Regions from separate parts of the Streptomyces flavofungini genome, predicted to be linked through region 2. Evidence: predicted binding sites of a transcription regulator. Region 2 holds the regulator's gene; the other holds the start of a gene.
What was found. The regulator HspR, encoded in region 2, represses chaperone genes until heat shock. The targets are predictions, from matches to a motif close to TTGAGNNNNNNNNNCTCAA.

Region 1 (14,883 bases), 2.7 Mb from region 2:
CTCACAGTGGGCGCGATCTGTCTGGCGCTGGTCTTCGGGCGGCTCGCGAGCCGTGACCCGCGCACCGGCGGTCCGTACGTGTACGCGCGTGCCGCGTTCGGTGACTTCGCGGGGTTCCTCGCCGCCTGGTCGTACTGGATCACGACGTGGGTGTCGAACGCGGCGCTCGCCGTCGCCGCCGTCGGCTATCTCGACGTGCTGATACCGGTGGCGGACCACAAGTGGACCGCCTGCCTCGCCGCGCTGACGCTGCAACTCCTGCCCGCGCTCGCCAACTTCGCGGGGACCCGCTACGTCGGTGCCGTCCAGCTCGTCGCCACCGTCCTGAAGTTCCTGCCGCTGCTGCTCGTCGCCTTCGGCGGTCTCTTCTTCTTCGACAGCGCGAACCTCGGGCCGTTCCGGGCGGGCGACGAGAGCCCCGTCGGGGCGGTGTCCGCGTCCGCCGCGATCCTGCTCTTCTCGTACCTGGGCGTGGAGTCCGCCGCCGTCAGCGCGGGCGAGGTGCGCGACCCCCGGCGCAACGTCGGGCGCGCCACCGTCCTCGGCACCCTCGGCGCCGCCCTCGTCTACCTGCTCGGCACCCTCGCCGTGTTCGGGACGGTCGCGCACGACAAGCTCGTGGCCTCGACCGCGCCGTTCTCGGACGCCGTGAACGCCATGTTCGGCGGCTCCTGGGGCGGCACGGCCGTGGCGCTGGCCGCGCTCGTGTCGATGGTCGGGGCCCTCAACGGGTGGACGCTCCTGAGCGCGCAGGCGCCGTACGCCGCCGCGCGCGACGGGCTCTTCCCGAGCGCGTTCGCGCGCAAGCGGCGCGGTGTGCCGACCGTGGGTGTCCTGGTCACCGTCGTCCTCGCCTCGCTGCTCACGGTCTACAACTACACGGCCGGTCCTGCGGGCGTCTTCGAAGTCCTCGTGCTCGTCACCACGTTCACCGCCACCGTGCCGTACCTCCTCGCCACCGCCGCACAGATCTACTTCCTCGCCTCCGGGCAGGGCGAACGCGTGCACCGGGGCCGCCTGGCGCGCGACGCGGTGCTCGCCGCGCTCGCGTTCGGCTTCTCGATGTGGCTGGTCGCGGGCGCCGGGTACGCGGCCGTCTACCAGGGCGTGCTGTTCCTCTTCGCGGGTGTCCTCGTGTACGCGTGGATGGCGGCCCGCAAGAAGCGGACCGCCGTCCGGTGAGCGCCTCCCCGGCCGTTACCGTGCCAGCGGGGCCATCACCCAGCGCTGCGTCCTGACGCCGTCCTCAGGGCCGATTTCGATCAGCTTGCGGGCGGCCGGGTAGGCCTCGTTGCCCTCGATCTCGTAGCCCACCTGGAACGTGCCCGGCACGTCCCTGACCTCGGGCCGCTGCTCCCGCGCCACGGCCGAGGGGTAGTCGGCGCCGGGCTCGGCGCCGCGGACCGCCAGCTCCGCGAGCAGCCGCTCCTGCGCGGCGGCCAGCGCCTCGTCCGGGTCCCTGGGCGCGGGGGCAGCGGCCGCCCCGCCGCCCCCGGCCTGCGGCGGCGCGACCTGGCTGCTCGGCTCACGCCGGGCGCTCGCGACCGCCCGGGTGGACAGCTGCGCCTGCACGACCGTGCCGTCGTTGTCGAGAGCGACCCGGATCAGGCCGCGGTCCGGCGTGATGACGGAGACGCCGTCGAAGGCCTGCCGGAACGTGACGTGGGTCGCGATCGTGGTGTCGGTGCCGATCTCCGAGCCGTCCTTGGTGCCGGAGTTCTGCATCAGGTCGTGCACGCTGTCGAGGATCAGCTCGGCGCCGTCGGCGTGCTCCTCGGCGAAGGCGCGGGCCCGGTCGATCGCCGGCTCGGTGGGCAGCGGCGTGGTGTTGCGCGTGTTGGGCTCGGCAAGGCGCACCCAGCGCACCGCGAGCGGGCCCGTGGAGACGACGCGGTCGCCGGAGCCTGCGCTGAGCACGCCCTGGCGGTCGACCTCCACCTCTTCGAGGGCCGCGCTCGGGAACGACGCGATCTGCCCCGCCCGGGCCAGCTCGGCGCTCGGGTCGCGCGGCGCGAGCTCGACGGTCTGGGTGCCCTCGGGCAGCGTGGTCAGCTGCTCGGAGAGCGACGCCTCCCGTGCGTTGTACCAGCGCCACGCGTACCAGTTGTCCGACACGGCGTCGCGGTAGAAGTTCCGCTCCGTGTTGAGGCGGTTCACGGCCTCGGCCTGGGTGGCGCCGACCGCGCACACGGACGGGGCCTGGTTCTTGTGGATGTCCCAGCTCGCGTTCAGCCAGGCGTCGCAGTACGTCTGCCCGGACCGCCACTTGTCCCAGAACTTCCTGCCGTAGTCCGGGTGGTCGATGCTGGTGGTCTCGAAGCCGAAGAGCATCCGGAAGCCGAGGTTCGGCCCGGCCCAGGTGCGGATCGGGGAGTGCCCGGCGAGGACCCGCAGCGAGAAGCAGGTCGACCAGAAGATGTAGCGGCACTTCTCGTTGCCGAGCGCCATCCGGTGGGAGGTCGCCGTGGTGCGCCCGTCCCAGGCGGCACCGAGCGGCGCGTAGAACACGCCGTTGCCGTCCATGTCGCCGTGGCCCGAGTGGTACACGGCGCACACCGCGTCCATCCCGTAGCGGTCCTGCCAGTTGTCGTAGGTCTCCTCGTACGCCCAGACCTGGACGCCCCCGTCGGCGAACCAGAAGTTCCGGTCGTAGAACTGCTGGAGGTACGCCAGCCAGCCGGTGGCGTCCTCGTGGGTGTAGAACAGCGGCGACGCGTCGGCGAACTTCTCGATGCTGAACGCGCCCCACCAGCCGAACGTCGAGTCCCGTTCCCCGGCGGCGCCGGGCTTCTCGGGTTCGAGCGGCGACGGACCCCGGTCCCTGTAGATCATGCGCATGCCTAACCCCCTGGATGGTCTCCCCGACGCGCGCCCGGGCATGGCGCCGCGCAGCCGTCACATGGCTGAGTCCGCACGGTCGAGGGGCCTAAAAGTGTCACCAGGCGGGGGCCTTGCCCAGTTGCCATTCCGGCCATTGGCACCCCGTACCGCGCATGCCGCGTGCCCCACACGCCCCGGTGGCGGGGCGCGTGGGGGGGTACAGGGCCGGGTGTCCGAGGGGGACCGGCGCACCGCACGGAACACGCCACGGTGTCTCACCGTTCGTACCGCACCCCGCGCACCAGCGCGGCCCCCTCGAACACCCTGGGTGCTACGTGCCGTAGTACGCGTGCAGGACCGACAAGGTCGACTCGTTGCCCTTCCTGTCGGTGATCTTGGCGCGGAACGAGATGCCCTTGCCCGCGGCGGGGTTCTTCACCGTGACGCGGCCATCGGTGACCTTGAGCTCCTTCCAGGTGCGTCCCGAGTCGTAACTGGCCCACACATGAAGCGACTTCAGGTTCGCCCCGGCCGCCGCGCCCTGCACGGTCACCGGCATCCGCTGCGTCCGGCCCGCGGGCGCCCGGCTGGTCAGGTCGAGCCGGGGAGCGAACCGGGCGGTGGACACGGGCAGTTGCTTCGGTCCGCCCCGCTCGGAGCGGAACGTCCAGCTCGCGTCGACACGCGTGGAGGCCGCCGAGAGGGCCGCCGAGCGCTTCACGGAGGTGGTCAGCCGGTATGCGGCGTCCGCGTCCGGAACGTCGAAGGCTCCGTCCTCGCCGGAGAGCGGGTCCTCGTTCGCGCCGACCTTCCTGCCGTCGCGGTACAGCTCCGTCTTCACCGACGTGAGGTCCGTCCAGCCGGCATTGCCCTTCCCGTCGGCGAACAGCGGCAGGTCCCCGTACAGCTTCGAGCCGTCCCGGAACACGCCCTCACCCGCACCGACACGCGGGCCGAACACGCCGACGCCGAACGACTCCTGATAGCTGCGCCCCGCCTTGTAGGCGCGCGGCTCCTTGAACCAGTAGTAGGCGTCGACGAGCGGGTTGCCCTCTTCGTCGACGCCTCCGTACTGCTCGAAGTTGAGACCCCACGTCACCTTGCCGAGCGCCGACAGATGCAGCGTCTTGGTGCGCGGCAGCTTCTGCACCGGCGGGACCATGGAGATGCCGCCCACATCCGGGAGATAGCCCGCCGCGCTCAGGATGCCCTTCTTGTTCGCCGACGACGCACCCATCCTCACCTTCACGGTCGCGAAGTCAGTGGGCTTGAGGTGCTTGACGAAGCCGGTGGCGAGCTTGGTCACCTCGCCGCCGAGGAACATCTCGTACGCGGTGTCGGCGCCCTTGCGCCAGGTGCCGAGCCACTGCTGGCCGAGGCCGTCGGGCACGGCGGGGCCGAGGTGGGCGGTGCGCATGTTCTGGAAGGCGCTGACGCGCAGGGCGCCCATCTCGTAGCCCTGGTAGGTGTAGCGGGCGTCCATGAAGGCGAGCTTCGCACCGCGGTCCGGGACGGTGATGTCGACCGGCCTGGCCTTGCGGGCGTCGAGCGTGACCGTCAGCTTCCTGTCGACGGTCAGCTCGGGCCGGACCAGCCAGTCGATGCCCTTGTCCCCGTTCTGCGGATCGACGTAGACCGCGGAGTCCAGGAGGTAACTCCCCTTGGTCACGCGCACCGTGACAGTGCCGGACGGGTCGTGCGGGAAGAGGTTCGTGCCGGTGCCGGCGCCGGTGATCGCCGACAGCATCGTCTCGTGGTGCGGCGTGGGCCGCCCGTCACGGCCGATCGACTTCAGCGTCACGTCGTACGACTCGACCTCGCGGTCGACCGCCGCGGCCGTGCGCACGCTCTGGCCGCCGCCGTTCGCCACGATGTACGCGGAGTAGGAGCCGTCGACCGTGCCGCCGAGGCGCGTGTCGGCCGTGAGGTCGACGGAGGCCGTGCCGCCCGCCGGGACGGTGACCTTCTTCGCACCGAGCGTGAAGAACCCAGTGGGCGCCGGACGCCCCTTGGGGTCGAGGGCCGACACGGTCAGGTCGAGGGTGACGTCCTTCGTGCCGAGGTTCTTGTACGTCACCTTCTTGGTGACGGGCTTGTCGTCGGTGTGCGGCCACAGCTGGGTGCCGTAGTTGAGGGACACCGGGTCGGCGATCACCGTCTGCTTGATGGCCCGGTCCACGGCGATGCGGCCCGAACCCTGCTGGAACGCCGTGTACGTGCCGGCCTTGGTGGACGCGGTCAGCGCGCCTTTCAGTTCCGGCTGCTTCCAGTCGGGGTGCTGCTGCTTGAGGAGGGCGGCGGCGCCCGCGGCGTGCGGGGTGGCCATCGACGTACCGGAGATCGTCAGATAGCCCTCGGGCTTCTGGCCGACCTCCTTCTCGATCTCGCTGCCGGGGGCGGCGGCCGCGGTGATGCCGACGCCGGGCGCGGTCACGTCCGGCTTGATCGCGCCGTCGCCGACGCGCGGGCCCTGGCTGGAGAAGGGCGCCAGCTTGTCGTTGTCGTCGACCGCGCCCACGGTCAGCGCCGCGTCCGCGCTGCCCGGGGAGTTCAGGGAGCCCGGATCGCCGGCGTTGCCCGCCGCGACCGCGAACAGGATGCCCTTCTCGGCGGAGACCTTGTTGATCGCGGCCTCCACCGGGTCGACACCCGGGGTGTCACCGCCGCCGAGGCTCATGTTCACCACGTCGGCGCCCTGCGCGGCGGCCCAGTCGATGCCCGCGATGATCCCCGAGTCGCTGCCCCGGCCGTCGTCGCCGAGGACCTTGCCGCTGAGGACCTTGGCGCCGGGCGCGACGCCCTTGTACGCCGGGTTCTTGGCGCCGGTGCCCGCCGCGATCGACGCCACGTGGGTGCCGTGCCCGTACCGGTCATCGGCGTCCGGCGACGGCGTGAAGTTCTTCGCCCCGACGACCTGCTCCTTCAGATCGGGGTGGGTGGCGTCGACGCCGGTGTCCAGGACGGCGATCCTGACGCCCTTGCCGTCGTACCCGGCCTCCCACGCCTTCGGCACGCCGACCTGCTTGACGGACTTGTCCAGGCTCACCCGCCGGATGCCGTCCAGCCACAGCCGACCGACCCCGGCGGCCGTGGTGCCTCGCTCGTCGGTGAGCGCCTTCCACAGCGCGGCCGCGTCCCGCTCCGGCGTCGTCACGGCGTCCGCGTTCAGGGACGTGAAGGTGCGGCGCACCGCCGTGTCACCTGCCGCGCGCACGTCGGCGCGGGCGTCGCGGGCCGCGGTGCCCCGGTAGCCGACGATGAGCTTCAGGCCGTTCTTCCGCGCCTCGCGGTGTGCCTTCCGGCTCAGCTCCGTGACGTCGAACAGGCGCTGGTCCACCTTGCCCGCGCGGATGAGCCGCTGCGCGTCGTAGGGCAGGACCAGCGTGTGCCCGTCGAAGGAGCGGGTGCGCACGGGTATGTGCTCGCGCCCCTTCGCGGGCCGGAACCCGGTGACCCGCCCCTTGGCGTCGACGGTGACGCGGTCACCGGTGACCAGGGTGAGGCGGTGGCCGGAGCCCGGCTTCCCGGCGGTCGAGCGCGGGGAGGCCGAGCCCGGGCCCGGGCCGGAGGCGGTCGTGCCGGTGGCCCGGCCGTCCGGCGCGCCCTGCGGGTCCGCCGCCGGGCCCGTCATGCCCGTCACCAGCGCCACGGCCGCCGCCGCGGCGACGGTCGCCGCGTACGCTCTTCGCCGCCGGGGCGCCCCGCCCGCCCCGCGTCCAGCTGTCGTTCCCTCAGTGTGCTGGTGCAACGTGTCCCTCACGATCGTCGCGTCCGGCCGAGGCGCTCGGTCGTGCGCCTCAACTCACCTCTTCAGACGCACGGTTGAGGGCATCGCGTTGCATGGCGTGCCCGGGACGTGCGGGGCGGCCCCGCGGCGGCCGGTCCCCCCTTCGGCCGTGCGCGGCCGCCCGGCGCGCGGACCGGCCCCGGAGTGTGATCGGATGGACCCCAAGGAACTTCACCGAAGGGATTTGGCATCGTGGCTACCACGCGCTCCGCACACACGGTCTGGGAAGGCAGCCTGACCGAGGGCTCAGGCACCGTGACCTTCGACTCCTCGGGCATCGGGCAGCAGGCCGTCTCCTGGCCGTCCCGCGCCGAGCAGGCGAACGGCAAGACCAGCCCGGAGGAGCTCATCGCCGCCGCGCACTCCAGCTGCTTCTCCATGGCCCTCTCCCACGGCCTCACCGGCGCGGGCACCCCGCCCACCAAGCTCGTCACGTCCGCCGACGTGACCTTCCAGCCGGGCACCGGCATCACCGGCATCCACCTCACCGTCGAGGGCGAGGTGCCGGGCCTCGACGAGGCCGCCTTCGTCTCGGCCGCCGAGGACGCCAAGGCCAACTGCCCGGTCAGCCAGGCGCTCACGGGCACGACGATCACGCTCTCGGCCAAGCTGGCCTGAGCCCCCGCACGACCGCCGCGAAGCCGCCGACCGGAGCCACCGGCCGGCGGCTTCGCCATGTCCGGCGCCGGACGCGCGGGAACCGGGACCCGGCACTCCGGCCGGCTCGACCCGCCCCGCCCCGCCCGGCTCTGCCCGCCCTGCCCGCACCTGCCCTGCCCCGACTCCCCTCGACCCGCCTCGACCCGCCCGGGCCTGCCCGCCCCAGCCGGGCCCGGCGCTCCGCCCGCACACCCCGCCCCCGTACGCGGCATTGACAAGAGCCCGCTCAAGTTTTGTGCTGGAGGGCGAAGTAGCGCCGCGTCGGAAGGGGTTGTTGGACATGGCACGTGCGGTCGGGATCGATCTCGGGACGACGAACTCGGTGGTGGCTGTCCTGGAGGGCGGTGAGCCCACCGTCATCGCGAACGCGGAGGGCGCCCGCACCACTCCGTCGGTCGTCGCCTTCGCCAAGAGCGGGGACGTCCTCGTCGGTGAGGTCGCCAAGCGCCAGGCGGTCACCAACGTGGAGCGCACCGCCCGCTCCGTCAAACGCCACATGGGCGACGGGAGCTGGCGCTTCCCGGACAGCGGGTCCGGCACCATCGAGGGCTCCCGCTACACCGCCCAGGAACTCTCCGCCCGCGTGCTGCAGAAACTCAAGCGGGACGCCGAGTCCTACCTCGGCGAGGACGTCACCGACGCGGTGATCACCGTGCCCGCGTACTTCGACGACGCCCAGCGCCAGGCCACCAAGGAGGCCGGGGAGATCGCGGGCCTGAAGGTCCTGCGGATCATCAACGAACCGACGGCCGCCGCCCTCGCCTACGGCCTCGACAAGGGCGACGACCAGACCGTCCTCGTCTTCGACCTCGGCGGCGGCACCTTCGACGTGTCGCTCCTGGAGATGGGCGACGGGGTCATCGAGGTCAAGGCCACCAACGGTGACACCCAGCTCGGCGGCGACGACTGGGACGAGCGGATCGTCGAGTACCTCGTGCGGCAGTTCAAGAACGCGCACGGCATCGACCTCGGCAAGGACAAGATGGCCCTGCAGCGCCTGCGCGAAGGCGCCGAGAAGGCGAAGATCGAGCTGTCCTCGTCCAGTGAGACCGACATCAACCTGCCCTACGTCACCGCGTCCGCGGAGGGCCCCCTGCATCTCACCGAGAAGCTCACCCGGGCCCAGTTCCAGGAGCTGACCGCCGACCTCCTCGACCGCTGCAGGCGCCCCTTCGACCAGGCCGTCAAGGACGCGGGCGTCGAGCTCGCCGAGGTCGACCACGTCATCCTCGTCGGCGGCTCCACGCGCATGCCGGCCGTCGGCGACCTGGTGCGGGATCTCACCGGCAGGGACCCCCACAAGGGCGTCAACCCCGACGAGGTCGTGGCCCTCGGCGCGACCCTCCAGGCGGGCGTGATCCGCGGCGACGTGAAGGACGTCCTGCTGCTCGACGTGACGCCGCTGTCCCTCGGCATCGAGACCAAGGGCGGCATCATGACCAAGCTCATCGAACGCAACACCACCATCCCCACCCGCCGTTCGGAGACCTTCTCCACCGCCGAGGACAACCAGCCCTCGGTCGGCATCCAGGTCTTCCAGGGCGAGCGCGAGATCGCCGCGTACAACAAGAAGCTCGGCGTCTTCGACCTCACCGGGCTTCCGCCCGCGCCCCGGGGGGTGCCGAAGATCGAGGTCACCTTCGACATCGACGCCAACGGCATCATGCACGTCTCCGCCAAGGACGAGGCCACCGGACGCGAGCAGCGCATGACCGTCACCGGCGGTTCGGCGCTGCCCAAGGACGACATCGACCGCATGGTCCGTGAGGCGGAGGCGCACGCCGAGGACGATCGCAAGCGCCGCGAGGCCGCCGAGACCCGCAACCAGGCCGAGCAGCTCCTCTACCAGACCGAGCGGTTCCTGCGGGACAACGGCGGCGAGGACGGCCGCATCCCCGCCGACACCAAGGCCGAAGTGGAGTCCGCGGTAGCCGAGTTGAAGCCGCTGCTCACCGGCGACGACACCCTCGCCATCCGGGCCGCGGCGGAGAAGCTCGCCGCCGTCAGCCAGCGCATGGGGCAGGCGATGTACGCGGCCGCGCAGGCGAACCAGCCCCCCGGTCAGCCCGGCCCGGAGGGCGGCGGCGCGCAGGACGCCCCGCCGCAGGGGGACGGCGCCGGGGCCCGGGGCGGCGCCGACGAGGGCGTCGTCGAGGCGGAGATCGTGGAGGACGAACCGGAGGGCGGCAAGGGGGCGGACGACGGCACGGGCCCGGGCGGTGGACCCGGGCGGGGCGGCGGCAAGGACGACCGGCCGCCCCGGACCTGACGAAGGCCGGCACCCGAAAGGCCGCCCCGGCCGCCGCTCCCGCGGGTGCCCGGCGCCCCGCTACGCCTTCGACTGGAGGTACTTGACCGTCGCCGGATCGGCCGGAAGCAGGGTCTCGATGGCCAGCTCGGCGACGGTCACGTCCATCGGCGTGTTGAACGTGGAGATCGACGACACGAAGGAGAGCACCCGGCCCTCGTGCTCGATCCTGAGCGGCAGCGCGAAGGGCACCACCTGCCCGTCGGCAGCCGTGTCCTCGCCGGGATCGGCCACGGGGTACGCCGCCACCTCCTCGTACAGCGCCTTCAGCTCCGCCGACCGGTGCAGGGCGATCTGCCGCCCCATCTGGTGCAGCAGATGCTCGCGCCACTCCCGCAGATTGCGGATCCTCGGCGCGAGGCCGCGCGGGTGCAGCACGAGGCGCATCGCGTTGGGCGGCTGTTGGAGCAGGTCATCGGGGATCCCGTCGAGGAGCATCGCGATGCCGCTGTTCGCGGCGACCACCTGGTACGTCGCGTCGACGACCAGCGCCGGATACGGCTCGTAGCCCTGGAGCAGCTGTTCCAGACCGGCGCGCAGCGTGGCCATCGACGGGTCGTCGAGGGGGGTCTGCTTGAAGCGGGGCGCGTACCCGGCGGCGAGCAGCAGCGCGTTGCGCTCGCGCACGGGCACGTCCAGGTGCTCGGCGAGCTTCAGGACGAAGTCCTCGCTGGGCCTGGCGCGGCCCGTCTCGACGAAGCTGATGTGGCGCGCGGAGGAGTCCGCGCGCAGGGCGAGGTCCAGCTGGCTGACGCGCCGCTCCTCGCGCCAGGCGCGCAGCAGCGCGCCCACCTCGGACGGCTCGGCCGCCCCTGACGGCGCGGGCTTGCGCGGGCCCTTGGCGCGGCCGGTGCCCGCGTTCTGGGGACCGACTTCACTGTTCCGACGGCGAGGCGCGACAGTTGGCATGGCACAGACGGTAATCGAGGAGGAGCACATGACGAATCCGTGGGACCCGCTGTCGTGGGAGGCAACCGCCGCGTACCGGGCCCGGGTGCGCGGCTGTCTGCTCGGCGGCGCGGTCGGTGACGCGCTCGGGTACGCGGTCGAGTTCAGTTCCCTCGACGCCATCCGCGCCGCGCACGGACCGCGCGGCCTGCGGGGGCCGGTGGTCAACGCTGTGGGCCTCAGCCGGATCAGCGACGACACCCAGATGACGCTGTTCACCGCGGAGGCCCTGCGGACCGCGCACGCCCGCGAGCGCCGCAAGGGCATCGGGGGCGCGGCGCCCGCGCTGGTCCAACAGGCGTATCTGCGCTGGCTGGACACCCAGCACAAGCCGGGCCCCGACCCGCGCCCCGGGCCGACGCAGGACGCGCGGCCGGACACCCCGCCAGGGCCACCGGACCCCGCCGACCTCAGCTCCCAGGCCTGGCTGTACGCCCGGCGCGCCCCCGGCAACGCCTGCCTGAGCGGCCTGGCTCAGGGGTACGTGCCCGACCCCGCCCTCGAACTCGGCCCGCGCGGCCGCGTCAACCCCGATTCCAAGGGCTGCGGCACCGTCATGCGCTCCGCGCCCTTCGGCCTCACGCGCGCACCCGCCGACCGCGCCTTCGAACTCGCCGCGCGCTGCGCCCAGATCACCCACGGCCACCCGACCGGCTACTACGCGGCGGGCGCGCTCGCCGCGATCGTCGCGCATCTCGTCGAGGGCGACTCGCTGGAAGGCGCCGCCTTGCGCACCCTGCGGCTGCTCGCCCGGTACGCCGGGCACGAGGAGACGTCCACCGCCCTCACTGCCGCCGTCGACCTGGCCGCCGCGGGCGAGCCGAGCGCCGAGCGCGTGGCGTCCCTGGGCGAGGGCTGGATCGCCGAGGAGGCCCTGGCCATCGGCGTGTACGCCGCCCTCGTCACCCCCGTCGTCGAGGACGCGCTGCTCCTGGCCGTGAACCACTCGGGCGACAGCGACTCCACCGGCTCCGTCTGCGGCAACCTCGTCGGTGCGCTGCGCGGCGACCACGAACTGCCCCAGGAGTGGGTGCGGTTGACCGAGGGGCGCGCGGTGATCGCGGCGGTGGCGGACGACTTGGCGGGGGAGTGCGTGCGGCGCTGAGGGCCCGCTGGGCGGGAGCGGTCGCGCGGCGGGGGCTTCGGTGCCGCGGCCGGATGTGTGCGGCGGCGGCCCGCGGGGGCGTGCTGGCGCCGCTCCGCCCGGCAGGTGCTGTGGCACGCTGGCACGACAAGGTCCCCACCCGCACAAACGCAGGAAGGAGCGCGGCCATGCCTCTCGAACCGCTCTCGCAGAAGGAGATCGAGGACCGGCTCGCCGAGCTTCCCGGCTGGTCGCTCGCATCGGGCCACGCGGAGGCCGGTGCTGCTGCCGCCTCCGCCGGATCCGGTGCCGCCGAGGTGAAGCTCACCCGCGCCTACCGCCTCCCCTCGCACTTCGCGGCCACCGCGTTCGTCGTGCACGTCTCCCAGGTCCAGGAGGAACTGGGCCACCACGCCGAAGTGACCCTCGGCTACAACACCGTGGCGCTTGCCGTGAACACCCACAGCGCGGGCGGCGCCCTCACCGACCTCGACTTCGAACTGGCCCGCAGGGTCGAGGCGCTGGCGACGGGCCACGGAGCGGAATGATGCGGTACGGAACGGGGCGGCGGGGCGGGCAGGCGCGCGCCGCCGCGGCAGGACGCGCACTGCCGCCAGGGACGCTTCCCGGAGGGCCGGGGGTACGTCCCGGCGTGGCCGTGCGGCGCTCGTCGGGTCCGGTCACGGCCATGCGGCGCCCACCCGGTTCGCGGCCCGCGGGAAGCCTTCCGCCCGGACCGGGGCCCGGCCGGGGCCGCGCGGGGAACGGAGCGGGTGCCTGATGCTCGACTACGGCAAGGAGGCGGTGCGGTACGACGCGTCGCGCGGGGGTGAGCCACGGGCCGTGGCCGCCGCCGAGGCGGTGTGCTCGCTGCTGCCGGCGGGGACGGGCGCGCTGCTCGACGTGGCCTGCGGCACGGGCCTGGTCACGCGGCGGCTCGTGGCGCGGCCGGGGCTGCGGGTGGTGGGTGTGGACGCGGCGTACGCCATGGCGCGGATGGCGGCAGACCGCGTGCCCGGCGGCATCGTGCTCGGGGACAGCCGCAGCCTGCCGTTCCGCGACGGGACGTTCGACGCGGCGTCGGCGGTGTGGCTGCTGCACCTGCTGCCCGACCCGGACGAGGCGGCGGCCGTCGTGGGCGAGTGCGCGCGGGTCCTGCGGCCCGGCGGGGTCCTCGTCACCACCGTCGACAAGGCCGCGGCGCACGACGTGGGCAGCGACATCGACGCGGTGCTCGCGGGCCGCCCCGTCAGGGCACCGGTGGACGGCGCGGCCCGCGTCGAGCAGTACGCGGCCGCGTACGGCCTCACCCGCGCGGGCCGGACCCGCTTCCTCGGCCACGGCCAGGGCCGCAGCCCCCGCAGCACGATCGAGGACCTGCGCCGGGGCTGGTTCACCAGCGTCCCGCCGGACAGCCCGCTGGCAGCCCGCTTCGAGCGCCGCCTCGCGGAGCTACCGGACCAGGGAGCCCGGCGCCCCGACCCGCAGTTCACACTCCAGGCGTTCCGCAAGTCGCCGGGCTGAGGCTGAGGCACCGGCGACGGCCCCTCCCGGACGCTTCTTCCACCATTTGCCGAAACGGCAACGCGACTGGCCGGAACCGGCGCACGGGGAGCAGGCTGGCGTCGTAACCACGAAGGGTGCGGAAGCGCCGAGAACGCAGGAGAGGCGGCGGTGACGGTGGCGGAGCGTGAGGGCGTGGCGCAGAGGCATGAGGACGGCCACGGGGATGGGCGTGAGACCGCCCGTGACCATGGGGCCGGTCATGGGCACGGCCTCGGGGCCGGGCACGGTCATGGAGCCGGTCCTGGGCACAGCCACGGGACCGGTCATGGGCAGGGGGCAGGTCACGGGCACAGCCACGGGCACGCCGACATCGACTGGGCCGTCATGGCCCCCGTTCTGGAGCAGAACGCGGAGGTCACGGCCCCCGTGTACCGCGAGGTGGCGGCCTGGCTGCGGGACCTGCGCGCGGTACGCGAGGGTGAGCGCCCCGCTGGTGACGGGGCCGCTGCTGGTGAGGGAGGTCGCGCCGACGAGGGTTCCGCCGACGGCGACCCGTCCCTGATCGTCGACGCGGGCAGCGGCCCCGGCGTCGTCGCCTGCCTGTTCGCCGAGGTGTTCCCGCAGGCCCAGGTGATCGCGGCGGACCCCGAGGAGGCGCTGCTCGCGCGCACGGTGGAGCGCGCGGCGCGCCTCGGCCTGGCGGACCGGGTGCGTACGCACCGCGCGGAACTCCCCAACGGCCTCGGCGAGTTGCCGCCCGCCGACCTCATCTGGGCGGCGCGTTCCGTGCACCATGTCGGCGACCAGGTGGCCGCACTCGCGGCGCTCGCGGACCGGCTCGCGCCCGGCGGCACGCTCGCGATCCTCGAAGGGGGCCTCGCGCCGCGCAGCCTGCCGCGCGACTTCGGCATCGGCCGCCCCGGGCTCCAGGCCCGCCTGGACGCGGCCAACGAGGAGTGGTTCGCGCGGATGCGGGCCGACCTGCCGGGCGCGAAGGAGGCGACGGAGGACTGGGCCGCGCTGCTCACGGCGGCCGGCCTGCGTCACGTGGCGACGCGCAGCTTCCTAGTCGACCTGCCCGCGCCGCTGCCGGACGCGGCCCGGGACCACATCATCACCACGTTCGGCCGCTACCGCGACTTCGCCGCCGACTCCGAGAACCCGATCCTCGACTCCGACGACCGCGCCACCCTCGACCGCCTCCTCGACCCGCAGGACCCCGAGAGCCTGCACCGGCGCGCCGACCTGTTCCTGCTGACGGCGCACACGGTGCACGTCGCGGTCCGGGAGGCGTGAGGCCGGGGCCGGGGGCGGGCGAGATCGAGGCCCGCGCCCCGTCACCGCCCCCTCACCCCCCAGCCGCCCTCACGCCCTCACCCCCGCAACTCCTCCAACCGCACCAACGCGTCCCGCACCTCCGCCCGCTCCTCCTCCGTGAGGTCGACCCCGGCGGCCCGCTCCAGGAACTGCCCCGCGAGCGCGTCCTCGCCGAGCCGCTGGGCGATGTCCCCGCGCAGCACGAGCAGCCGCAGAAGCTGCGCGGGGGTGGGCCGTTCGTCGGTCAGGGCGAGGGCGCGGTCGATGACCTTCGCGGCGCCCGCGAGGTCCTCCTTGGAGTCGGCGAAGACGTCCGCGATGTGCAGGGCCCGCGCGAATGTCTCCTTCGGCGCGGGCCGGTGCGACTGATCCTCGCTGATCTGCCGGCCGACGCGGATGCTGTTCCCCGCCGGGTCGGTCATCAGGAACTGCCGCACCCCGTACGACATGTCC
Region 2 (14,883 bases):
GGTTGAGGCTGAGAGCCTCGTCCACGCGCTCCGTGTTGATGCGCTTGCCGATCCGCTCTTCCATCCACATCCGCGCGCCGCCGGCACCGCAGCAGAAGCCGCGCTCCTTGTGGCGGTGCATCTCCTGCTGGCGCAGGCCCGGGACCTTGTCCATGATCTCGCGCGGCGGCGTGTAGACCTTGTTGTGACGGCCCAGGTAGCAGGGGTCGTGGTAGGTGATGAGGCCCTCGACCGGCGTGACCGGGATCAGCTTGCCCTCGTCGATGAGGTGCTGGAGCAGCTGCGTGTGGTGGATGACCTCGAACTCGCCGCCGAGCTGCGGATACTCGTTGGCGATCGTGTTGAAGCAGTGCGGGCAGGTGGCGACGATCTTCTTCGCCGACTTCGGCTTCTTGGTCTCCGGATCGTCGTCGTCCTCGCCGTACGCCATGTTCAGCATCGCGACGTTCTCGGCGCCCAGCTGCTGGAACAGCGGCTCGTTGCCGAGGCGGCGGGCCGAGTCACCGGTGCACTTCTCGTCGCCGCCCATGATCGCGAACTTGACGCCCGCCATGTGCAGGAGCTCCGCGAAGGCCTTGGTGGTCTTCTTGGCCCGGTCCTCCAGGGCGCCCGCGCAGCCGACCCAGTACAGGTAGTCGACCTCGGTGAGGTCCTCGACGTCCTTGCCGACGATCGGGACCTCGAAGTCGACCTCCTTGGTCCACTCCACGCGCTGCTTCTTGGCGAGGCCCCAGGGGTTGCCCTTCTTCTCCAGGTTCTTGAGCATCGTGCCCGCCTCGGACGGGAAGGCGGACTCGATCATGACCTGGTAGCGGCGCATGTCGACGATGTGGTCGATGTGCTCGATGTCCACCGGGCACTGCTCGACGCAGGCGCCGCAGGTGGTGCAGGACCACAGGACGTCGGGGTCGATGACGCCGTTCTCTTCGAGGGTGCCGATGAGGGGGCGCTCGGCCTCGGCGAGGGCGGCGGCGGGGACGTCGGCGAGCTGCTCGGCCGAGGCCTTCTCCTCGCCCTCCATGGACTTGCCGCCACCCGCGAGCAGGTAGGGCGCCTTGGCGTGCGCGTGGTCCCGCAGCGACATGATCAGCAGCTTCGGGGAGAGCGGCTTGCCGGTGTTCCAGGCGGGGCACTGCGACTGGCAGCGGCCGCACTCGGTGCAGGTGGAGAAGTCGAGCAGGCCCTTCCAGGAGAACTGCTCGACCTGGCTGACGCCGAAGACGGTGTCCTCGTCCGGGTCCTCCCAGTCGATCTCCTTGCCGCCGGACGTCATGGGAAGCAGCTCGCCGAGGGCGGTGGAGCCGTCGGCCTCGCGCTTGAACCAGATGTTGGGGAAGGCCAGGAAGCGGTGCCAGGCGACGCCCATGTCGGTCTTCAGGGCGACCGTGATCATCCAGATGAAGGAGGTCGCGATCTTCAGGCCGGCGAAGAAGTACGTGAGGTTCTGGAGCGTGGAGACGTCCATGCCCCCGAACCACGAGACGAACGGGTACGAGATGAAGAACGAGGCCTCGTAGCCGTCCACGTGGTGCTGGGCGCCCTCCAGGGCGTGCAGCATGAAGATGCAGACGCCGACGATGAGGATGACGGTCTCGACGAAGTAGGCCTGACCGGTGTTGGAGCCCGCGAACCGGGACTTGCGGCCCGGCCGGTCGGGGCGGCTCAGCTGCCGGACGACGATCAGGGTCAGGATGCCGAGCACGGTCATGGTGCCGAGGAACTCGACGAACATGTTGTACGGCGCCCAGTCACCGATGATCGGCAGCATCCAGTCGGCCTTGAAGAGCTGGCCGACGGCGTTGACGATCGTCAGGAGCAGTGAGAAGAAGCCCACCGCGACGAACCAGTGCGCCACACCGACGACGCCCCACCGGTTCATGCGGGTGTGGCCGAGGAACTCCTTGGCCACCGTGAGGGTGCGCTCGGCGGGCGCGTCGGTCCTCGTTCCCGCGGGCACGGGCTGACCGAGCCGCATGAACTGGTAGATCTGCAGGATGGCACGGCCGAACAGGGCGACGCCGACTGCGATGAGGACCAGCGACACGATGATCGCGGCGAGTTGCATTTCGGGGCTCCTCGGGCCTGCGAGGGTGGGCAATCCAACGTATTACTAAGCGGTAACTTATGCAGTCCGTCTGAGACTACCCACTTACATCGCCGCACTGTAGCCAGCCAGGCGGTGATCTGCGTCGCTCAGGCTGCCCTTGCCGCGCGCCTCGGGCGGTGACCTTTCCGTACGGCCGCGTGGGTTCGCCGGGCAACCGCGGCCGCCCTGTGCGGCGTCTCCCCGCACGAGCCCCCGGGTTGCGCGTAAGCGGAAGATAAGAGTTGAGTCGCCCCGGCTCAGGTCTGTTGACTCGGGGCAACCCCTGATGCATCCTTGAGCCAGTTCCACTCAAGAAGTTATCTGGAGGCATTGAAATGGCACGTGCGGTCGGCATCGACCTGGGCACGACTAACTCCGTCGTCAGCGTTCTGGAGGGCGGCGAGCCCACCGTCATCACCAACGCCGAGGGTGCCAGGACCACGCCGTCCGTCGTCGCCTTCGCGAAGAACGGTGAAGTGCTGGTCGGCGAGGTTGCGAAGCGCCAGGCAGTCACCAACGTCGACAGGACCATCCGCTCCGTCAAGCGCCACATGGGCACTGACTGGAAGGTCGGCATCGACGACAAGAACTTCAACCCGCAGCAGATCAGCGCGTTCATCCTGCAGAAGCTGAAGCGCGACGCCGAGTCGTACCTGGGCGAGAAGGTCACGGACGCCGTGATCACCGTCCCGGCGTACTTCAACGACTCCGAGCGCCAGGCCACCAAGGAGGCCGGCGAGATCGCGGGCCTGAACGTCCTGCGCATCGTGAACGAGCCGACCGCGGCCGCCCTGGCCTACGGCCTCGACAAGGACGACCAGACGATCCTCGTCTTCGACCTCGGTGGCGGCACCTTCGACGTGTCCCTCCTGGAGATCGGCGACGGCGTCGTCGAGGTGAAGGCCACCAACGGCGACAACCACCTCGGTGGCGACGACTGGGACCAGCGCGTCGTCGACTACCTGGTCAAGCAGTTCAACAACGGCCACGGCGTGGACCTCTCCAAGGACAAGATGGCGCTCCAGCGCCTGCGCGAGGCCGCCGAGAAGGCGAAGATCGAGCTGTCCTCCTCCACGGAGACCACGATCAACCTGCCGTACATCACGGCGTCCGCCGAGGGCCCCCTGCACCTGGACGAGAAGCTCACCCGCGCCCAGTTCCAGCAGCTCACGTCCGACCTCCTGGAGCGCTGCAAGACGCCGTTCCACAACGTCATCAAGGACGCGGGCATCCAGCTCTCCGAGATCGACCACGTCGTCCTCGTCGGTGGCTCCACCCGCATGCCCGCCGTCGCCGAGCTCGTCAAGGAGCTGACCGGCGGCAAGGACGCCAACAAGGGCGTGAACCCGGACGAGGTCGTCGCCATCGGCGCCGCCCTCCAGGCCGGTGTCCTCAAGGGCGAGGTCAAGGACGTCCTGCTCCTCGACGTCACCCCGCTGTCCCTCGGCATCGAGACCAAGGGCGGCATCATGACCAAGCTGATCGAGCGCAACACCACGATCCCGACGAAGCGCTCCGAGATCTTCACGACGGCGGAGGACAACCAGCCGTCCGTGCAGATCCAGGTCTACCAGGGCGAGCGCGAGATCGCGGCGTACAACAAGAAGCTCGGCATGTTCGAGCTGACCGGTCTGCCCCCGGCGCCCCGCGGCGTCCCGCAGATCGAGGTCGCCTTCGACATCGACGCCAACGGCATCATGCACGTGACCGCGAAGGACCTCGGCACGGGCAAGGAGCAGAAGATGACCGTCACCGGTGGCTCCTCGCTGCCGAAGGACGAGGTCAACCGGATGCGCGAAGAGGCCGAGAAGTACGCCGAGGAGGACCAGTCGCGCCGCGAGGCCGCCGAGACCCGCAACCAGGGCGAGCAGCTGGTCTACCAGACCGAGAAGTTCCTCAAGGACAACGAGGACAAGGTCCCCGGCGACGTCAAGACCGAGGTCGAGGAAGCCGTCGGCGAGCTGAAGGAGAAGCTCAAGGGCGAGGACACGGCCGAGATCCGCACGGCCGCCGAGAAGGTCGCCGCCGTCTCCCAGAAGCTGGGCCAGGCCATGTACGCCGACGCCCAGGCCGCGCAGGCCGCGGGCGGCCCCGAGGGTGCCGCTCCGGGTGCCGAGGCCCCGAACATGTCCAAGGAAGACGACGTCGTGGACGCCGAGATCGTCGACGACGAGAAGCCCGGTGACGCGAAGGGCGGCGCTGCCTGATGACGGAGGAGACCCCGGGCTTCGGCGAGAACGCCGAGCAGCCCGACGTCCCCTCCGGCGCCACCCCTGAAGAGAAGGCGCCGCAGGCCGACGGGCCCTCCACCGAGGAGGGCCCGGCGGCCCCGGCCGGGGACGCAAGCCAGATCGCGGGCCTGACCGCCCAGCTGGACCAGGTCCGCACCGCGCTCACCGAGCGCACCGCGGATCTCCAGCGGCTGCAGGCCGAGTATCAGAACTACCGCCGCCGGGTGGAGCGGGACAAGGTGACGGTCAAGGAGATCGCCGCGGCGAACCTCCTGACGGAACTGCTCCCCACGCTCGACGACATCGGCCGGGCGAGGGAACACGGCGAACTCGTCGGCGGCTTCAAGTCCGTCGCCGAGGCGCTGGAGACCGTCGTCGCCAAGATGGGTCTGCAGCAGTTCGGCAAGGAGGGCGAGCCCTTCGACCCGACGATCCACGAAGCGCTGATGCACAGCTACGCACCGGACGTCACGGAGACGACGTGCGTCGCGATCCTCCAGCCGGGGTATCGCATCGGCGAGCGCGTCGTGCGCCCCGCGCGCGTGGCGGTGGCCGAGCCGCAGCCCGGCGCGCAGACGGTGAAGCCGGAGACGGCGGAGTCCGGCGCGGCCGAGGGCGACGACAGCGCGTCCGCGGACGTGGAGGGCAAGGCCGACGGCGCCGCGGACACCACGGACGCCAAGGGCAAGGAGAGCGGTGGCCCGGACGAGGGCTGACGCCGACACGGACGGCGGCTTCGGCGCCGAGGGCGACCTCGGCGCCGGGGCCCGCCGGATGACAGGGAAGGAGGGACGTCGGGGATGAGCACCAAGGACTTCATCGAGAAGGACTACTACAAGGTCCTCGGCGTCCCCAAGGACGCCACCGAAGCCGAGATCAAGAAGGCGTACCGGAAGCTGGCTCGCGAGAACCACCCGGACGCCAACAAGGGCAACGCCAAGGCCGAGGAGCGCTTCAAGGAGATCTCCGAGGCGAACGACGTCCTCGGCGACCCCAAGAAGCGCAAGGAGTACGACGAGGCCCGCGCGCTCTTCGGCAACGGCGGAGGATTCAGGCCGGGCCCCGGAGGCCCCGGCGGCGGATCGTTCAACTTCGACCTGGGCGACCTCTTCGGAGGCGGCGCCCCTGGTGGGGGCGGGACGACGGGCGCCGGCGGATTCGGGGGCGGCCTCGGTGACGTCTTCGGGGGCTTGTTCAACCGCGGCGGCGCGACCGCGGGCACGCGGACCCAGCCGCGCCGCGGCCAGGACATCGAGTCCGAGGTCACGCTGAGCTTCACGGAGGCGGTGGACGGCGCGACGGTTCCGCTGCGCATGTCCTCCCAGGCCCCGTGCAAGGCCTGCTCGGGCACGGGCGACAAGAACGGCACCCCGCGCGTCTGCCCGACGTGCGTGGGCACGGGACAGGTCTCGCGCGGCGGCGGTGGCGGCTTCTCGCTGACCGACCCGTGCGTGGACTGCAAGGGCCGCGGCCTGATCGCGCAGGACCCCTGCGAGGTCTGCCACGGCAGCGGCCGCGCCAAGTCCTCGCGGACCATGCAGGTCCGCATCCCGCCGGGCGTCAGCGACGGCCAGCGCATCCGCCTGCGCGGCAAGGGCGCCCCGGGCGAGCGCGGCGGCCCCGCCGGTGATCTGTACGTGGTCGTCCACGTGGACGCCCACCCGGTCTTCGGCCGCAAGGGCGACAACCTGACGGTGACCGTGCCGGTGACGTACGCGGAAGCGGCGCTCGGCGGCGAGGTCAAGGTGCCGACGCTCGGCGGCCCGCCCGTCACCCTGAAGCTGCCCCCCGGCACGCCCAACGGCCGCACCATGCGCGCCCGCGGCAAGGGCGCGGTCCGCAAGGACGGCACCCGAGGGGACCTCCTGGTGACCGTCGAGGTCGCCGTGCCGACCCAGCTGACGCCCGCGGCGCAGGAAGCGCTGGAGGCGTACCGGAAGGCGACTGCGGACACCGATCCGCGGGCAGAACTGTTCAAGGCCGCGAAGGGAGCGTGACCTCATGGAGCGGGACGGCCGCCGACGCAACCCGTATCAACTGACGGACGAGACCCCGGTGTACGTCATCTCGGTGGCGGCCCAGCTCTCCGGCCTGCACCCGCAGACCCTCAGGCAGTACGACCGCCTGGGCCTGGTCTCGCCCGACCGCACCGCGGGCCGGGGCCGCAGGTACTCCGCCCGCGACATCGAACTGCTGCGCACCGTCCAGCAGTTGTCGCAGGAAGAGGGCATCAACCTCGCGGGCATCAAGCGCATCATCGAGCTGGAGAACCAGGTCGCGGCGCTGCAGTCCCGGGTGGCCGAGCTGTCGGCGGCCGTCGAGGGCGCCACGGCGGCGATGCAGCAGCGCGAGGCCGCGGTGCACGCCTCCTACCGCCGTGACCTCGTGCCGTACCAGGACGTCCAGCAGACCAGCGCGCTCGTGGTGTGGCGGCCGAAGAGGTCGCCGGAGGCGTGACGCGCGCCGGCGTGCGCACCGTGCTCTGTCGGGGCCGGGAGCTCCCTCGGGAACTCCCGGCCCTCTCGCGTGCCTCCTTATAGTGGGCAGAGCGCGGCGCGAGGACCGCGGGCCGGGCGCGGGGCGCCCCTGACCAGCCCGTCTCACCCGACCGCGCGATCGAATCAAGCGCTGTGCTCGGCACAGGGGGAGCTGGAAGACCATGGCCATGGTGGGGCTGTTCTGGATCGCCGAGGGCGATGTGTACGTGGGTTCGAAACCGGCCGGGCTCGCCCCCGGTGTGCGCCTGACGCCCGAGGGCATCGCCGGCATCGGGCACGGCCAGTCCGGCCTGTGGCTGTGGGACGACGTCCAGGAGCTCACCGTCGAGGACGTGCCCGTGCGCTCCCTCAAGCGGCAGGTGGGCGCCGTCGTCGACATGGCGCTCACGATGGGCCTCGGCGGCGGTGACGACGCGCCGACGATGACGGTGTGCGTCGCAACGGCCGACGAGGAGATCGAGTTGACGGCGTACGTCGCCGCGGCCGCGGGCTACTCCCAGAAGGAGTACGACCTCTCGCGCGCCCTGCTCGCCCGCCTCACCGAGGGCGCCGCCACGCTCATGACCACGCTGGCCGCGATGGCCGCGTGGGGCCGCGCGCACGAGGGCGGCTCGCCCCGCAGGGACGAGCGGGAGCGACTGCTGCAGGAGTGGGCCGACGACAACGCGGCCCACGCCTGAGCAGCCCGCCCGGGCTGCCCGTGGGACGGGGCGCTCACTCCCCCCGAAGTGCGAGCGCCCCGGTCGGCCACGGGGCGTAGCCGGACCGGGGCAACCCCTTAGGGAAGCGTGACCCTGCGGGGGGAGACCACGACAGAGTCACTCGGCTGCGGGAAGCGGTCGGTTCCAGTACCTGAGAGGGCTCTGGCCGCTCCCTGCCGCCGTCACCACGATGCAACGGCCCGCCCACGCTCCGCTACCGTCAACTTGTTGCGGTGCAAGGGGCGGAGGTGGGTGCAAGTGGCAGCAAATACGGACGATCGTGATTCACATGGGGTGTCCGGGTCGCAGGATTCCTGAGCGACTGATGAGGAATCCGAGTTGCGTGCGGTTGCTGCTGCCCAAGGTGCTGGTGAGCTTCGCGATGCGGACGCGTACGGTCCGCACGTTCATGCCGAGCCGGTCGGCGATCTCGGCGTCCGTCAGGCCCTCGACGAGGAGTTCGGCGATGGCCCGCTGCCGGGCGGTGACGCCGTCCCTGGCGGGCTGCGGCGCCGCCGGGTGCGGGAACATCGGCGTGGCGAGGCGCCACAGCCTCTCGAAGAGCGCGACCAGACAGCCGACGACGGCGGGCGCGGGGCGCCTACTGGTGGTGCTCGACCAGGCCCGAGCGGCCGATGAGATAGCCGAGTTGGGTGCGGCTGCGGCTGCCGAGGAGGGTGGCGAGCCTGGCCACGTGCAGCCGGACCGTGCGGACGTTCATGTCCAGGTGCCGGGCGACCTCCGCGTCGGTGTGGCCCTCGGTGAGGAGGTGCGCGATGGCGCGCTGGACGTCGCTGACGTCCTGTGTGGGCGGGGGCGGGTTCTCGTCGCGGTACAGGGGCGTGGCCAGGCGCCACAGGATGTCGAAGGCCGTCGAGAGATAGCTGACGAGGGCGGTGGAGCGCAGCTCGAAGGCGACCGAGCCGTCCTCGACGGCGGGGATGAAGGCGACGTCCCGGTCGAAGACGAGGAGGCAGGGCGGGAGTTCGTCGAGCGCGCGGACCTCACGGCCGGTGGGCCGCGCGGGTCCGGGCTGCCGCAGTCCGGGCAGCGCGTCGTCGGCCGTGCGCGGCAGCGAGAGCACCCGCACGCGCCCGCCGCGCTCGGCGAACTCCGCGAGGCGCCAGGGCTCGTTGTGCGGAAGGAGCCGCGGCCTGGAGTCGGCGGGCTGGATGCCGAGGATCTCCTCGGACGCGGCGGCCATCGCCTGCCGGACGGCGAGCCGGATGCGCGGGACGCCCTTGAGCACGGTGACCGGCGACGCCGCGGGGGCCGGTGCCCGGTCGGCGCCGAGCCGCAGGAACGGCTCGAAGGAGGCGGCGAGCCGGGTCGCCCGGCCGCGCTGGCGGGCGACGCGGCCCTCGATGTCCTCCAGGAGCCGGGGGAGGGCGACCGCGGCCGGGGTGGGGCGCAGCCAGCCGGCGTCGTCGGGGTCGGGGTGGAGGAGCCCGGTGTCGATGAGGCACGGGGTCGCGGCGGCGGCTTTGGCGGGAACCCGGCGTTCCTGAAGGGCGCGCAGGTACAGCGCCCGGCCTGCCTCGCACACGTCCACGGGCTCGTGCGGCACGTGGTGGCGGGCGGCGGGCTCCCCGGTCGGGGCGGGCCCGGTCAGCCGGATCCCGGCCGTGTGCTGCGGCCCGCCGCGGAGGGTGGGGGCTGCCTGCGTCGCTACGTCCTGCACATGCTCCCCCTGCTCGGATTGCAGTGTTCGCGCGAATGACGGAGGCCGCGGGCGGGTGTCACCGACGAGCCGTCACCCGCGGGCGGGGACCCGCGAGTTGTGAGCCTGGGCCGTCATCCTTCGTGAGCTGTCATCCTTCGTGTCTCGTCATCCTTGTCAACGAGACAACTGATATCAATGGCGGGTTTATCTCCTGCGATGACGAACCAATAATTCAAAATTAAATCAAATCTGGCTCCGTTCTGGCTCCGTTCCGACTGTGTTCCGGCTCCGTGCCGACCGAGTGCCCGGTGTGGCCATCCCCACAGCGGGGGAACCCCCGACTCCCGACGAAAATACGTCCATGGACCTTCCTGTGGACCTCACCGCCCTGAGCGGCGACGGACTGTATCTCTGGGCGCCGCGCGGCGCCGCGGGCTCCTGGGGCCTCGCCAACTGCCTGCTCATCTCCTCGGGCGACGACACCGCGCTCATCGACACCCCGTACGACGAGCGCATGACCCGCGCGCTCATCGCCGCCGCCGACCGCGCCCTGCCCGCGGGCGCCCGGGTCCGCACGATCGTCAACACCCATGCCAACGGCGACCACTGCTTCGGCAACGCCTTCTTCCCCGGCGCCGAGATCATCAGCTCCCAGGCGAGCCTCGAACGCCACTGCCGCGAGATCACCCCGCAGCAGATGCAGTACCTGGTGCACGCGAGCGAGCCCGACAACCCGCTCGGCTGGTACGCGCGCGAACGCTTCGGGGCGTACGACTACACCGGCATCACCGTGGTCCCGCCCACCGTCACCTTCAACGGCTCCTACGACTTCCACGTCGGGGACATCGAAGTGCGCCTCCTCGAAGTGGGTCCGGCGCACACGGCCGGGGACCTGGTCGCGCATCTGCCGGGGCAGGGCGTCGTGATGGCGGGCGACGTCATCTTCGAGGGCGACCACCCCGTGCACTGGGAGGGGCCGCTCGCCGAGGTCGTCCGGGCCGCGGAGGCGGTGCTCGCCCTCGACGCCGAGCACATCGTGCCCGGCCACGGGCGCGTCATCGGCCCCGACGGGGTGCGCGCGTACGTCGGCTATCTGCGGGAGCTCGAAGGGGAGATCAAGGAGCGGCACGGGCGGGGGCTCGGCGCGTACGAGGCCGCGGCGGACATCCTCGCGGCCGGATTCCACCCGCGCCTCGGGGCGCCGGAGCGGGTCGTGATGCTGACGTTCATCGAGTACCACCGCCTCGGCGGGGCCGCGGCGCCCATCGAGATGGTGGACCTGGCCACGCAGGCGGCACGCTGGGCGTACGCGGACCACCACGCCACCGTCGCGGCCCGCTGACCCCCGCGCCCCGCGCCTCCCCCCGACCCGCGCGCTACGGGGAAGAGCCCGATGATTACGATCTGTTGGTCGGTGACTCGTTTGGGCTTATGGTGCAGGCACCGCGCGCGTGGCGGCCCGTGCGCGCGGCGACGGGGAGCGGGCAGCGGGGAAGCGGGAAAGGGGGACGCAGTGGACGAGGAAGCGCTGCGTCGCATACTCAAAGAACTGCGTTCCAGAATCACACCCGCGGAAGTGGGTCTGACGCCGAAGCCGTCGGGGCGCCCCGGGCCCCGAGTTCGCGGTCTCGCACAGCCCGACATGGACATCCTCATGAATCGGTCGGTGGGCACCTACCACCGATTCGAGAGCGGGAAGATGTCGCCGCGCGACGAGTATCTGCGCGAGGTCGGCCGCATCCTGCGCATGAGCGAGGACGAGTTCACCCAGGTCTATCTGCTCAGCCTCGGCCAGCGGCCGCCGCATCCCCTCGACCCCAGGGACGGCGTCCGCATGCCCGCCGCGGCCGCGTGGCAGCGGGCCGTCTCCGGACAGCGCGAGATCTCGTACGTGAGCAACGTCCAATGGGACCTGGTCGCGTACAACCAGCCGTTCGCCGACATCTTCGAGGGCGGCATACCGCCGGAGAACACCATGCGGTGGATGGCGCTCGCCGACGAGGCCCGCGATCACATTCTCATCGACTGGGAGACCCGGTGGGCGCCGGGAATTCTCAACCAGGTCCGGCTCGCCCACATTCAGCACCCCGAGAACCGCTCCCTGGCCCAGCTGAACGAGGACGTCAAACGGGACAAGTACGCGGGCCCCATCTACGAGCGCAGCACCGAGGTCTACATCCACCCGGACGGTGATGTCCGGCCCCTGTACCACCCGCGAAAAGGCCCCGGGCAGATCACGATGGTCGTCTCGGAACCGGCGAGTTCGCCGGGGGCCCGCCACGTCGTCCTGCTCTTCGACCCGCTCGACGAGAAGCCGTCGCCGGCATGAGGCTGGGGAAGGCCGCGAGGGCCACGAAGGACGCTGATGTGCTGGACGGCTCGGGGGCGGCCGACGGCCCCGGCCCGACGAAGCCGCTGACGGCCGGCCAGGGCGGTAAGGGTGGTAAGTGCGGTCAGGGCAACCCTGCCGACCAGATCGACCAGATCGACCCGATGGGCCCGGTCGGCCGGATCGAGCCGATCGGCCCGGTCCTGGAGCGCGCCGGGCTCGCCGCGCTGCTGCACGCCATGGCCGCCGACCTCAACGGCCGCGGCTATCCCGTGACCTGGGTCGTGGACCGCCAGATGCTCGCAGGCGACTTCCCCCTCCAGGTCGTCGCCAAGGTCTCCGTGGTCCGCGTCCTCAACATCGCCCTGGACGACCGCGGCCCCGCCTGGCAGGTCAGCATGGGCCGCCCCTCGTCCGTGCGGTGGGAACAGTCCGCGGTGCTCGACCTGGGGCCGGACGGCCTGGACGCGGAGTCCGTGGTGCGGGCGGCGCTGCGGGCGTTGGGGCTGCCGTTGCAGCGGGCGGTCTATCACTAGGGCCTGCCCGAGGCCCCTCCCCGGCGGGCGGGTCAGCCGGGCGCGCGGTCGAGGATGCCCGACTTGCCGATGAGATAGCCGAGCTGGGCGCGGCTGGTGCTCTTCAGGACCGCCGAGAGCTTGGCGATGTGGACGCGGGCGGTGCGGACGTTCATGCCGAGGCGGGCTGCTATGTCGGCGTCGGTGAGGCCTTCGGTGAGGAGGGCGGCGATGGAGAGCTGGCGCGGGGTGAGGCCGTGCGGGGTGGCCTTGGGGATGGGCTGGGGCCAGCGGGGGACGGCGAGGTGCCACAGCAGATCGAAGGTCGCGACCATGTAGTCGACGACGGCCGGCTGGCGTATCTCGAGTGCGACGTCGGGGGAGTTGCCGACGGGGATGAAGGCCACGGCGCGGTCGAACACCATCATGCGGTGCGGCAGTTCGTCGAGCGTACGGACCTCCACGTCGCCCACCAGCTGCTCGTAGTGGGCGAGCGCCGGACCGGAGTAGCGCGTCGTGTGCTGGTAGAGCGTGCGCATACGGCCGCCCCGGGACAGGATGTGGTTCACCCGTGGCAGCGAGCGCACCAGCTCCTCGGCGGACCGCTTCCCTCCCGGCTGGACGGCGAGCGCCTCCGACCTCGACCGGGACACCACGCGGTCGATGGCCTCATTGATGCGGGACGTGCCCGTGTGCAGGGTCGTTCCGGACGAGTGCGCGGTACGGGCGCGCTCGCCCCCGAGGTCCATCAGCGGCGCGAAGGCGTCGGCGAGCCGCGATTCCCGCTGCCGCTGCGCGGTGATGCTCGCGTCGATGGTGTGCAGGATCCGCGGCAGGGCCACGGACGGGGCGACGGGCAGCAGCCACTGCGCGGGCTCCCCGTCCGCCTGGAGAAGGCCCAGTTCACCGAGGCAGGGCGCCTCGCGGGCGTCCTCGACGCGAATCCGCCCCGACCGCAGCGCGTGGACGTAGAGTCCCCTGCCCGCTTCGCACAACTCACCGCCCTCGTGGGGTCTGTGCTCCACCACTGCCTCCGCCGTCCCTCTCCACCCTCACCGCCGCCGCCGTCGGCCGCCCGCCGACTAGTGATTCTGGTCGAGGATGCCTGACCGACCAATGAGGTATCCGAGCTGGGCGCGGCTGGTGCTCTTCAGGATTGCCGAGAGCTTGGCGATGTGGACGCGGGCGGTGCGGACGTTCATGCCGAGGCGGGCGGCTATGTCGGCGTCGGTGAGGCCTTCGGTGAGGAGGGCGGCGATGGCTCTTTGGCGCGAGGTGATTCCGTTGTGGGCGGGCTCGTGAGCCGCTTTCGGGAACAGCGGAGTGGCCAGGCGCCACATCAAGTTGAACGTCGTGACGAAATGGGAGACCAGTGCGGGGGTGCGTATCATGAGGGCTGTCCTGCGCTCCCGGTCGCCCGGTATGAAGGCCACTTCACGGTCGAAGACGAGGAGCCGTTTCGGTAGCTCGTCGAGTGTGCGGACCTCCGCCTGGCCGCCGAGTTGCTCGTAGTAGTTCATCACCCACGGCGAATAGCGCGCTGTGTCCTGGTAGAGAGTGCGGCTGCCTCCGCCGCGGTCGATGAACGCCTTCGTGCGGCGGATTGCGTCCGTCGGATCCGTGTCGAGGCGCCGGACGCCCGGCTGGACGGTGATGAGCTCGCGGTGAGAGCTGTCCAGGGCACGGTTTATGGCCTCGTTGATAGTCAGCAGCCCGTGTAGAACGGTGATCCCGGATGTGTGCGGCGGACGCGGATGGTTGCGTTCCTGTTCTACGAAGGGCTTGAACGCCGCAGCCAGCGTGAGTTCGCGGCGGCGGAACTCCCTGATGCGGTCCGTGAGGGCGTCGAGCAGTTCAGGAAGGGCCACAGCCGGTGCAGTCGGCAACAGCCGACGATCGCCGTGTCCATCGGGCCGCAGGAGGCCCAGAGTGAGCAGACAGGGTGCCGACTGTGCGTCGTCGACGCGCACGCTGCCCTTTTCCACGGCACGGGTGTAGACGGCGATTCCCGCTTCGCACATCTCGTCCTCAGCGTGCGATCTGTGCACCACCACCACGTCGCTGCCCCTCCTCGCACCTGCCCGAAGCCCCCGCCCCAGGTGTCCGACAGCTAGTGATTCTGGTCGAGGATCCCTGACTGACCAATGAGATAGCCGAGCTGGGCGCGGCTGTTGCTGCCGAGGATCGCGGCGAGTTTCGCGATGTGTTCGCGGGCCGTGCGCACGTTCATGCCGAGGCGCGCGGCTATCTCGGTGTCGGTGAGGCCTTCCACGAGGAGTTCGGCGATGGCGTGCTGACGGGTGGTGATGCCGTTCTCGGCGGGGAGCTGGGCCGCGTGCGGGAACATCGGGGTGGCCAGTCGCCACAGTCGTTCGAAGGTGGTGATGAGGTAGTCGACGATGGCCGGTTGGCGTACTTCGAGGGCGACCGTGCGGTCCTTGCTGGCGGGGATGAAAGCCACCGAGTGGTCCAGGACCACCATGCGTTCGGTTACCTCATTGAGCGTGCGTACCTCTACGTCGCCGTCCAGTTGCTCGTAATGGGCGAGTGCGGGGAGGGAGTGACGGGTGGTGTGCTGGTAGAGGGTGCGCATGCGGCAGCCGCGGGCGAGCAGTTCCTGTTCGCGGGGCAGCGCGTCGGCCAGGACCTCGGGGGAGCGGACGCCGCCGGGCTGGACGGTGAGGACTTCGACGGTGGCGTCGGCCATGGCCCGGTCGATCGCCGCGTTGATCCGCTCGAAGCCGTCGAGGACGGTGATCTCGGGCGGCTCCCCGCCGGCCGCCTGCCGGGCGTCCAGCGCCATCAACGGCTCGAACATCGCCGTCAGGCGTTCCTCGCGCTCGCGTTGGCGGGCGATGTG

Region 1: the regulator HspR is predicted to act here: its motif matches at 7,479-7,497, upstream of dnaK (molecular chaperone DnaK).

Annotation. Positions count from the first base shown of each region.
Region 1 covers NZ_CP128846.1:1,716,426-1,731,308, reverse strand. The annotation lists gene QUY26_RS06695 (amino acid permease) at 1-1,182, shown strand, start outside; gene QUY26_RS06690 (DUF6345 domain-containing protein) at 1,198-2,838, opposite strand; gene QUY26_RS06685 (S8 family peptidase) at 3,152-6,451, opposite strand; gene QUY26_RS06680 (OsmC family protein) at 6,800-7,225, shown strand; gene dnaK (molecular chaperone DnaK) at 7,548-9,536, shown strand; gene QUY26_RS06670 (helix-turn-helix domain-containing protein) at 9,597-10,484, opposite strand; gene QUY26_RS06665 (ADP-ribosylglycohydrolase family protein) at 10,513-11,628, shown strand; gene QUY26_RS06660 (4a-hydroxytetrahydrobiopterin dehydratase) at 11,796-12,155, shown strand; gene QUY26_RS06655 (class I SAM-dependent methyltransferase) at 12,388-13,131, shown strand; gene QUY26_RS06650 (class I SAM-dependent methyltransferase) at 13,498-14,409, shown strand; gene QUY26_RS06645 (bleomycin resistance protein) at 14,487-14,883, opposite strand, start outside.
Region 2 covers NZ_CP128846.1:4,409,883-4,424,765, reverse strand. The annotation lists gene QUY26_RS18370 ((Fe-S)-binding protein) at 1-2,065, opposite strand, end outside; gene dnaK (molecular chaperone DnaK) at 2,422-4,293, shown strand; gene grpE (nucleotide exchange factor GrpE) at 4,293-5,033, shown strand; gene dnaJ (molecular chaperone DnaJ) at 5,118-6,314, shown strand; gene QUY26_RS18350 (heat shock protein transcriptional repressor HspR) at 6,319-6,774, shown strand; gene QUY26_RS18345 (hypothetical protein) at 6,977-7,495, shown strand; partial or broken gene QUY26_RS18340 (response regulator transcription factor) at 7,802-8,107, opposite strand; gene QUY26_RS18335 (LuxR C-terminal-related transcriptional regulator) at 8,118-9,197, opposite strand; gene QUY26_RS18330 (MBL fold metallo-hydrolase) at 9,541-10,521, shown strand; gene QUY26_RS18325 (MmyB family transcriptional regulator) at 10,834-11,508, shown strand; gene QUY26_RS18320 (hypothetical protein) at 11,505-12,044, shown strand; gene QUY26_RS18315 (helix-turn-helix transcriptional regulator) at 12,077-13,048, opposite strand; gene QUY26_RS18310 (helix-turn-helix transcriptional regulator) at 13,106-14,080, opposite strand; gene QUY26_RS18305 (helix-turn-helix transcriptional regulator) at 14,134-14,883, opposite strand, start outside.